3 regions of the Cytobacillus sp. FSL W8-0315 genome follow, and region 1 is predicted to be linked to each of the others. Evidence: predicted binding sites of a transcription regulator. Region 1 holds the regulator's gene; each other region holds the start of a gene.

Region 1 (3,280 bases):
AATGCATAATCGGCTTCTTCCTCCAGCCAATCATCAATTTCATTCGCCATACTTAAGGCTTCAGAAAGCTGAAACCCCGGAAACAGGCATTGAATCCTTATATGGTCTTCTTCATTAATCATGATGCTGACTTCTTCATTTTCAGAAAGAAGGCAGGCACCATAAGTTGAATTCTCAGCAAGATGGGGACTGATCAGATGCTTTTCCATCAGCACTCTTTTTTGAAGAGGCTGAAGGCGATCCATTAATAAAAGCTCCATTTCCCCAAGTTTCGAAAAAGAAGAATGCTCCACCCTCGCCTTTATTTTTTCAATGACTGCTTCTGCTTCTTCATTTGAAAATAAAGTGGGGAATTTATATTGCTTTATATTGCGGGCAAGCCTGATTCGTGAACTTAATACAATATCGGAATCAGGACCTTCCGCACTCATCCAGGAGCTAATAGCTTGATTCATGAAACGTTCCAGCGACAAGCTTACTCCCCTCCCTTTTGATCGGCATTGAGCTGCTTTTCCAATTTCCTTATTTCGTCCCTCAATTCTGCCGCTCTTTCAAACTCTTCTTTGGCAATCATTTCTTTTAAATTGTTTTTTAAATCATCAATATTCCTTCGCAAGTGAATGGTTCCCCCGATTCGCGCAGGAATTTTTCCGCTGTGTGAGAAATTCCCGCTGTGTAGCCTTCTAAGAATTGGGTTCAATTGATCTTTAAAGGTCTCATAGCAGTTGGCGCATCCAAAGCGGCCTACTTTAATAAACTGCTGAAAGGTGAGGGAACATTGCTCACACTGCAGGACTTTCTCCTGCTGAAAAGCATCCTGGCCCGATTCCTGAAAGGCAGGCTGAATATTCAGAAGACCAGCAAGCAAGTTGTTTATTGAAAAACCAGACCCGCTGCCCAGCATAAACATTTCACCTTTTTCCTGTGCGCATTTCTCGCAAAGATGAAACTCTGCTTTCTCGCCATTTACAACCTTTGTAAAGTGCAGCGTGGCCGGCCTTTGGTTACATTCCTGACAAATCATGACGTCACCTCTCCAGCTCACTACTATTTATATTTCAAAGTGGTTAACATTGCCTTAAGCATTCTTGCCCTCAGCTCATCCCTGAATGGAAGATCAATATACAGAACAGAGCGGTCTATAACACTAAGCATTATTTTAGCTTCCCTATGTGTTATAATCTCTTCTTCTACCAGACGGTAAATGACATTCTCTGCACTGCTCTGGGCAATCCTGCTTTGAACCAATGAAATTAACTGGTCAATTAAATCAGCATGGTCATAGGACTGGACTTTCATAATCCGGATGAAGCCCCCGCCTCCCCGCTTACTTTCTACTGCATAGCCTTTCTCAATCGTGAAACGGGTGTTGATCACATAATTGATCTGAGAAGGAACACACTGGAACTTATCAGCAATTTCACTTCTTTTAATTTCCACGATTTCCCTTTCGCTCTTCTCTAAAACCTGTTTTAGATAATTTTCAATTATGTCGGATATATTCCTCACCAGGCCTCCCCCTATCTGACTTTGACTATATTTGACATTAATTATACATGATTTATGTAATTTCTTGCAATTGGCGGGTATTAATAATTTTCCCCCATTTTTTGACTTCCCAAACCTGAAAATGGAAGTTAATGTCGATAACAATATATTTTTGATTGGGCGGGTTTGTGCTTGGATGGGAGAAGTTTTTTTGGAGGCTGGGAAGTGTTTTGCGCTTGATTGCCAGATGGACAGATGATATGGTTAGCTGTCCTGGCTTGATGTTCGGTCGGAATAGAGAGATGGAATCCTGCAGAATGGCTGAATGAACCTGCTGAATGCCCTGATTCTGGATTCTATGAAGCTGCGATGCAGTTAGCGATACTTTTATCTAGCATGAATTGAGCTTTATGAAGTAAACTCACATTTAGCCCAATTTCCCACTAAAAAGCAGAGTCCAAATAAGAAATTTGTATTCAATAAATCTCCAGACATACAAAAAAGAGCACCCATCAGGTGCTCTTTCATATGCCCGGCAGCGTCCTACTCTCACAGGGGGACAGCCCCCAACTACCATCGGCGCTGAGAAGCTTAACTTCCGTGTTCGGTATGGGAACGGGTGTGACCTTCTCGCTATCGCCACCGGACTATTTGGTTGAAGAAACTTCGTTCCCTCAAAACTAGATAATGTATGAAGAAGTATTTGCCGAGTATTCACCAATGACTTGGTTAAGTCCTCGATCGATTAGTATCAGTCAGCTCCACATGTCGCCACGCTTCCACCTCTGACCTATCAACCTGATCATCTTTCAGGGATCTTACTAGCTTGACGCTATGGGAAATCTCATCTCGAGGGGGGCTTCATGCTTAGATGCTTTCAGCACTTATCCCTTCCGCACATAGCTACCCAGCGATGCCTTTGGCAAGACAACTGGTACACCAGCGGTGCGTCCATCCCGGTCCTCTCGTACTAAGGACAGCTCCTCTCAAATTTCCTGCGCCCACGACGGATAGGGACCGAACTGTCTCACGACGTTCTGAACCCAGCTCGCGTACCGCTTTAATGGGCGAACAGCCCAACCCTTGGGACCGACTACAGCCCCAGGATGCGATGAGCCGACATCGAGGTGCCAAACCTCCCCGTCGATGTGGACTCTTGGGGGAGATAAGCCTGTTATCCCCGGGGTAGCTTTTATCCGTTGAGCGATGGCCCTTCCATGCGGAACCACCGGATCACTAAGCCCGACTTTCGTCCCTGCTCGACTTGTAGGTCTCGCAGTCAAGCTCCCTTGTGCCTTTACACTCTGCGAATGATTTCCAACCATTCTGAGGGAACCTTTGGGCGCCTCCGTTACTTTTTAGGAGGCGACCGCCCCAGTCAAACTGCCCACCTGACACTGTCTCCCGCCCCGATAAGGGGCGCGGGTTAGAATTTCAATACAGCCAGGGTAGTATCCCACCGACGCCTCCACCGAAGCTGGCGCTCCGGCTTCTCAGGCTCCTACCTATCCTGTACAAGCTGTACCAAAATTCAATATCAGGCTACAGTAAAGCTCCACGGGGTCTTTCCGTCCTGTCGCGGGTAACCTGCATCTTCACAGGTACTATAATTTCACCGAGTCTCTCGTTGAGACAGTGCCCAGATCGTTACGCCTTTCGTGCGGGTCGGAACTTACCCGACAAGGAATTTCGCTACCTTAGGACCGTTATAGTTACGGCCGCCGTTTACTGGGGCTTCGATTCAAAGCTTCGCTTGCGCTAACCTCTCCTCTTAACCTTCCAGCACCGGGCA
Region 2 (3,280 bases), 700 kb from region 1:
AGAACAATGTTTATATTGTCAGGCTAACGGAACAGGCCAGTATGATTCTTGATGATCTGAAAATTTTAAGCGAGGGATTCGTATTTACACACGATATTTCCAATGAGCTCATAAAAAAGAAATGCTGTAAGCGTTCTTATCTGCGCGGTGCATTCCTTGCCGGGGGATCGGTAAATAATCCGGAGACCTCCTCCTATCATTTGGAGATCTTTTCACTTTACAAGGAGCATAATGACTCCCTGTGTGAATTGATGAATACGTTCGGGCTGAACAGCAAAACGCTTGAACGGAAAAAAGGCTATATCACGTATTTAAAGGAAGCCGAAAAAATAACGGAGTTCCTAAATATTATCGGTGCACACGCAGCTCTGCTCCGGTTTGAAGACATCCGGATTGTCCGCGATATGCGAAACTCGGTCAACCGGCTCGTAAATTGTGAAACAGCGAACTTAAACAAAACAATTGGAGCTGCTTTGCGCCAGGTGGAAAATATCCGGTTCATCGATCAAACTGTCGGACTTCAGGTTCTTCCTGACAAACTGCGGGAAATTGCCGAATTGCGTGTAGCTTACCAGGATGTCACTTTAAAAGAGCTTGGGGAAATGGTCTCAGGCGGAAATATCAGTAAATCGGGTATTAATCACAGATTAAGAAAAATAGATGAAATCGCTGAGAAACTCCGGGCAGGCGACACTATAGATGCTCACTGATAGAGGGATCAGCAGGGAGGAGATATACAATGGCGGAAAAACAGGTTGAAGTTAAGCTGAAAACAGGATTACAGGCACGTCCGGCGGCATTGTTCGTACAGGAGGCCAATCGGTTCTCATCCGATATTTTTCTGGAGAAGGACGGAAAGAAGGTAAATGCCAAAAGCATAATGGGGCTGATGAGTCTGGCAGTAAGCTCAGGATCAGTCATTACCCTCAAGGCTGAAGGGAACGACGAAAACGAAGCTCTTGAGGCACTTGCGAACTATATTCAAAAGGAAAACTAAAACAACTCGCATCGGGAAGATGCGAGTTGTTTTTTTATGCTTATTATTTATCTTTCTTCTCATCCAAAGAGTTTCTGGTAATGATTTGGTCAACCAAACCGTATTCAAGAGCTCTTTCAGCTGTCATAAAGTTATCGCGGTCAGTGTCTCTCGCAATGACTTCAAGCGGCTGTCCAGTGCGCTCTGAAAGAATTGTGTTTAATTTTTCGCGAAGGAAAAGAATGCGCTTTGCAGCGATTTCAATTTCAGTCGCCTGTCCCTGAGCTCCGCCTAGTGGCTGATGAATCATGACTTCACTGTTTGGAAGGGCAAAACGCTTGCCTTTCTCACCAGCAGCAAGAAGGAACGCACCCATGGATGCTGCCATACCGATACAGATCGTTTGTACCTTTGGCTTGATAAATTGCATCGTATCATAAATAGCCATACCAGCTGTAATGCTACCGCCCGGGCTATTAATGTAAATGGAAATGTCTTTTTCAGGATTTTCTGCTTCAAGGAATAAAAGCTGGGCAACAATTGAGTTTGCCACATTGTCATCGATTGCGCTTCCCAGCATAATGATGCGGTCTTTTAAAAGGCGGGAGTAAATATCATAAGCGCGCTCCCCGCGGTTTGTTTGTTCAATAACTGTAGGGATTAAGTTCATTTTCCAATTCCTCCTTCAAGATAAGGTCAACACACAAGATGAACAAGCATGTTCTTCCAAGTAAAGAAAATTTTTTAACTCCTATGTATTATCATGATACACTGATGGTCAATTAAGGTCAAACAAATCGCATAGAATTCGTGCTTGATTCGTTCGACACTTTTTTCTGTGCTGTGCTATCTCATTCCATGATACCCATTGTTCCAATTTTTAAACTAAAAGGAGGCTTGCAAAGTGAATAAACTTATCATATAATTAGTTATCGTAGCGGCTGAGCGCTTGGTCAGCCACCTATTAAAATATCTGCCCTCGTGGTGCAACGGATAGCACGTGAGATTCCGGTTCTTAAGATGTGGGTTCGATTCCTGCCGAGGGCGCTGCCAAAACTCCTTGTCTGATATGGACAGGGAGTTTTTACTTTTTACGCTATCCGCAAATAAATCCAGCCTATGCGCACACAAAAAAATTTATCCGCAAGTAAATTGGCCCTATACGCAAATAAAATTCCTCTATCCGCACATAAATCTAAAAAACTTCCTAAACTTAAGCCTGAATTTCAAAAAAATCCTTAAAATCCACAGTTTTCACCATAAAAAATGAATATTCTTCCCTCTTCCATGCATATTGTGAAGTATTCAGAAAGATGGTAAAGTGCCCGTGCGATTGGCATTTGCCAAGAAATTTCCATACAACATTTACCTGGAATATTGTAAAATGGGGACAGGGGGAATGTACGATGAATTTGAAAGCTGGGTTATGGCAGCAGCAGACAATGAAATTAACAATGACACAGGAGCTGACGCAGGCGATTGCCCTTCTGCAATACAGCACACAGGAGCTTTCTGCTTTTTTGGAAAGCAAGGCGCTTGAAAATCCCCTTTTAAAAGTAGAGTCCGGTCAAGTCCAGACGATGGATCCCCGTTATGACCGTGTCAAACCGACGAGAATAAAAGTCGAAAAAGATAAAATAAATTGGATTGAGCAGATTGGCTGCGGAAAGACGATGAAGCTGGATGAATATTTGAAGTCGCAGCTTCATTTGAAATTAAACAAGGACGAACAAAAAGTAATTGAGCATCTTATTGAGAGCCTTGATGAAAACGGTTACTTGCGAGCGGATTTGCAGACAGCTGCCAAGGCGCTCCAGATGCCTCTTGAAAATATGGAACAGATGCTTGAAGAATTGCAGGAACTCGAGCCTGCTGGTGTTGGCGCGAGGAATCTCCAGGAGTGCCTTTCCCTGCAGATTAAGAGATTGCCAGAGAGAAATGAACTCGCTGAAATTATTTTAGATGAATACTTTACCTTTTTTGCGGAGAAGAAATGGAAAGAGATTTCCAAGCAGCTTGGTGTGGGGCTAAAAGAGATTCAGGAGGTATTCGACCTTGTGCAGACCTTGAATCCTAGGCCGGCTTCATCCTTCCAAAGCGAGAAATCGGCATATATAACACCGGACGTGATAATTAAGTGGGATGGAAGCTCCTTTTCTGTAAGTGTTTTTGATGAAGTGCTTCCTAAAATCAGTTTTAATGAAGGTTATTATAAAAAGTTTGCGGCCTCTGGAGACCGGAATGTCAGCCGCTTCCTTCAGGAAAAGCAGCAGGATTATCAATGGATCATGAGGAGCATAGAGC
Region 3 (3,280 bases), 3.7 Mb from region 1:
TGATTTTTACAAAGATGCTAATGTTATGAAGGCTGAAGGAAACGGCGAGAAGGTTTCAGCCTATCTAGTGAAAAACGAAGATCTTTCACTGAAGCTTACCCTATTCAATAAGGAAGAAGCTGATCATGAAGAGGCTTTCCTTCAGATGGCGAAAACCATTATGAAAGAGGAGCCGCAAAAATAATGGAGTGAATAAGAGATCCGTGCAATACGGATCTCTTTATTTAGCTTTTTTAAGCTTTCTTGCCTTTACTTCCATTATCAAATGGTTTCATCCACAGAAGAATAATAAATGTCAAACTTACATATCCGAAAACCGGATATAAATAGGAAAGCAAGGTTCCGTAATTGATCAAACTGATAAAGTAACAAACTATAAAGATAAAGCCCACAATTATAATACTCGGCACGGAAATATATTTTTTTACCTGCCTCTCGATCCCAAACACATTCCCAATAACAGAAGTGAAAATTTCACCATAGATGACAAAAACAAATATCCAATAGAAAGATGATGCCAATGTCTTCACAATTGCGGCCATTGGGATATCATAAGCCTGCAGATTTGGGAGCATCATCAGTGTCAAATGGCTGGAAAGCAGGATAAGAGTCAGTGCGGCTCCACCAAGGTATCCACCCCACTTTATTGTCCGATCATCATTTATTTCTGAAGCCACAGGCACTAAGACTGCTTGTGCTAATGTCAAATTCAGAGCCGTATATGAAAACGGAGCCACAACTGCTTTCCATCCATCTTCAGCATATGGGATAAATAGAACCTGATCTGCAAAACTAGGAAGCTTCATGCTTATGAACAATAAAATAAAGCTAAATGCAATCATCATTGGAACAACAAACGTATTCACAGCGAATAATCCGCGAATGCCCACTATCATTGTGATAATCGTTAACCCTATCGTTATGAGCAACCCTGCAGTTTTGCTGATGCCGATCTGTTCTTCAAACACTGCACCAGCTCCCGACAGCATGACGGCGCAAACGCCCAGCAGCATAAACAGCATCAATATATTAATGGCAGAACCAAAAAATCTTCCAAATAAATATTCATTCAATTCCTGATATGATGCAGCCTTTATTCGTGCAGAGATTCTCATTAATTTGGAACCGAGAAAAATAAAGATATAGCCGCTCATTATAATCCCAATTAATCCGATAAAACCAAATCGGGAAAAAAACTCCACAATCTCTCTGCCAGTGGCAAAGCCCGCTCCCACCACGGTTCCCACATAAACGGCAGCGATCTGGAAAGCTGCCCCCCAATTTGTCTTCACTTAATCTCCTCCTTCCTTTCCAATATATGTAGGCTAGTACAAACAAAGACGAGCTTTTTTGCATTATGGCTAAACTTAAGTTTTGGTTAAAAATAACAATACAAATCACTTGAAAGTCAAAGAAGGTCAAATTATAATGTGGATATTAGGTCAAATATAGTCAAAGTCAGACCAAACTATTAATGGAGGGATGCAAAATGCTTTGTCAAAAATGTCAAACAAAACAAGCAAATGTACAATTAAGACTGAATGTGAATGGAAATGAGCGTAATCTACACCTATGCCATAACTGTTATGAAAAGCAAAATAGCCTTACTTCCTTTGGGCCTGCTTTGAGCAGTTTTTCAGGTTTTGGCCAAATGCCATTAGAGGATTTCTTCAAGAAAATGGCTGCATCCCAAGGGAATGAAAACTATGCTCTAAACGAAGCACCGGGATACAGTCATGGCAACGGCGGTTTTATAGATCAATTCGGACAAAATCTTACACAGCTTGCCAAAGCTGGTTTAATCGACCCAGTCATCGGACGGGACGATGAAGTATATCGTGTGATTGAAATATTAAATAGAAGAAGCAAAAATAATCCGGTCTTAATCGGTGAACCAGGAGTAGGAAAAACAGCTATTGCCGAAGGGCTAGCCATTAAGATTGCCGAGGGAAATGCACCAAAGAAACTTCAAAATAAAGAAGTCTATTTGCTTGATGTGGTGTCTCTGGTTGCAAACACAGGCATCCGCGGCCAATTCGAGGAACGCATGAAGCAGCTGATCTCTGAGCTTCAGTCACGGAAGAACATTATTCTCTTTATAGATGAAATTCATCTTCTTGTCGGAGCAGGATCAGCTGAGGGGTCAATGGATGCAGGCAATATTCTGAAGCCAGCCCTTGCAAGAGGAGAGCTTCAAGTGGTCGGAGCAACCACTTTGAAAGAATACCGCCAAATTGAAAAAGATCCTGCACTAGAACGCAGATTCCAGCCTGTACATGTAGATGAGCCGACACCTGATGAGGCAATTAATATCCTGTTTGGACTGAAACAAAAATATGAAGACTATCATGATGTTTCTTTTACAGAAGATGCCATCAAGGCATGTGTGCAGCTGTCAAGCCGCTATATTCAGGATCGGTTCCTGCCTGACAAAGCCATTGATTTAATGGATGAAGCAGGTTCTAAAATGAATCTTCAATCAGGATATATACCTGCAGATGATATTGAAAATCAGCTGAAAGAAATCAGCAGGCAGAAAGAACTTGTATTAAATGAAGAAAAATATGAAGAGGCTGCAAAACTCCGTGAAAAGGAACTAAAACTCCAGCAGGCACTAAACGGGGACAACAAGGCAGAACGGCCAGTTATTGACGTTAGCCATATTCAGGAGATTATCGAAAAGAAAACCGGGATTCCTGTCGGCAAATTAGCAGAAGATGAACAGGAAAAAATGCAGAACCTTGAGGAAAGCCTTGCTGAAAAAGTAATCGGACAGGCAGAAGCCGTGCAAAAAGTTGCAAAGGCAATTCGCCGAAGCCGTGCAGGACTTAAATCAAAGGACCGCCCAATTGGATCATTTCTATTTGTCGGGCCAACAGGGGTCGGAAAGACTGAGTTAACCAAAACACTTGCCCAAGAGCTATTCGGCTCAAAAGAAAGCATGATAAGGCTTGATATGAGTGAATATATGGAAAAACACAGCGTATCAAAAATTATCGGTTCCCCTCCAGGATATGTGGGTCATGAAGAAGCCGGACAGCTTACTGAGAAGGTGCGCAGAAACCCGTACAGCATCATTCTGCTTGATGAGATAGAAAAAGCACATCCGGATGTACAGCACATGTTCCTTCAAATTCTGGAGGATGGACGCCTGACAGATAGCCAAGGCCGCACTGTCAGCTTTAAAGATACAGTCATTATCATGACCAGCAATGCAGGAGCTGGGCAAAAGGAAATCCATGTTGGATTTGGCACAGCTGACGCCGTCATGGAGTCAAAC

What was found. Region 1 encodes CtsR, which represses protease genes until heat stress. Its sites were predicted from a motif close to ATGGTCAATAAAGGTCAAACA; they were not measured.
Region 2: a site for CtsR is predicted at 1,751-1,771, ahead of clpP (ATP-dependent Clp endopeptidase proteolytic subunit ClpP). Genes of this name have one in related genera too.
Region 3: a site for CtsR is predicted at 1,405-1,425, ahead of MKY20_RS22310 (ATP-dependent Clp protease ATP-binding subunit). Genes of this name have one in related genera too.

Annotation. Positions count from the first base shown of each region.
Region 1 is NZ_JBBOOC010000001.1:614,629-617,908, forward strand. Features, by position in the region: gene MKY20_RS03400 (protein arginine kinase) at 1-473, opposite strand, end outside; gene MKY20_RS03405 (UvrB/UvrC motif-containing protein) at 476-1,024, opposite strand; gene MKY20_RS03410 (CtsR family transcriptional regulator) at 1,048-1,509, opposite strand; rRNA gene rrf (5S ribosomal RNA) at 2,019-2,135, opposite strand; rRNA gene MKY20_RS03420 (23S ribosomal RNA) at 2,214-3,280, opposite strand, start outside.
Region 2 is NZ_JBBOOC010000001.1:1,313,927-1,317,206, forward strand. Features, by position in the region: gene whiA (DNA-binding protein WhiA) at 1-710, shown strand, start outside; gene MKY20_RS06720 (HPr family phosphocarrier protein) at 740-997, shown strand; gene clpP (ATP-dependent Clp endopeptidase proteolytic subunit ClpP) at 1,041-1,646, opposite strand; tRNA gene MKY20_RS06730 (tRNA-Arg) at 1,952-2,023, shown strand; gene rpoN (RNA polymerase factor sigma-54) at 2,383-3,280, shown strand, end outside.
Region 3 is NZ_JBBOOC010000001.1:4,343,746-4,347,025, forward strand. Features, by position in the region: gene MKY20_RS22300 (hypothetical protein) at 1-184, shown strand, start outside; gene MKY20_RS22305 (YkvI family membrane protein) at 234-1,292, opposite strand; gene MKY20_RS22310 (ATP-dependent Clp protease ATP-binding subunit) at 1,490-3,280, shown strand, end outside.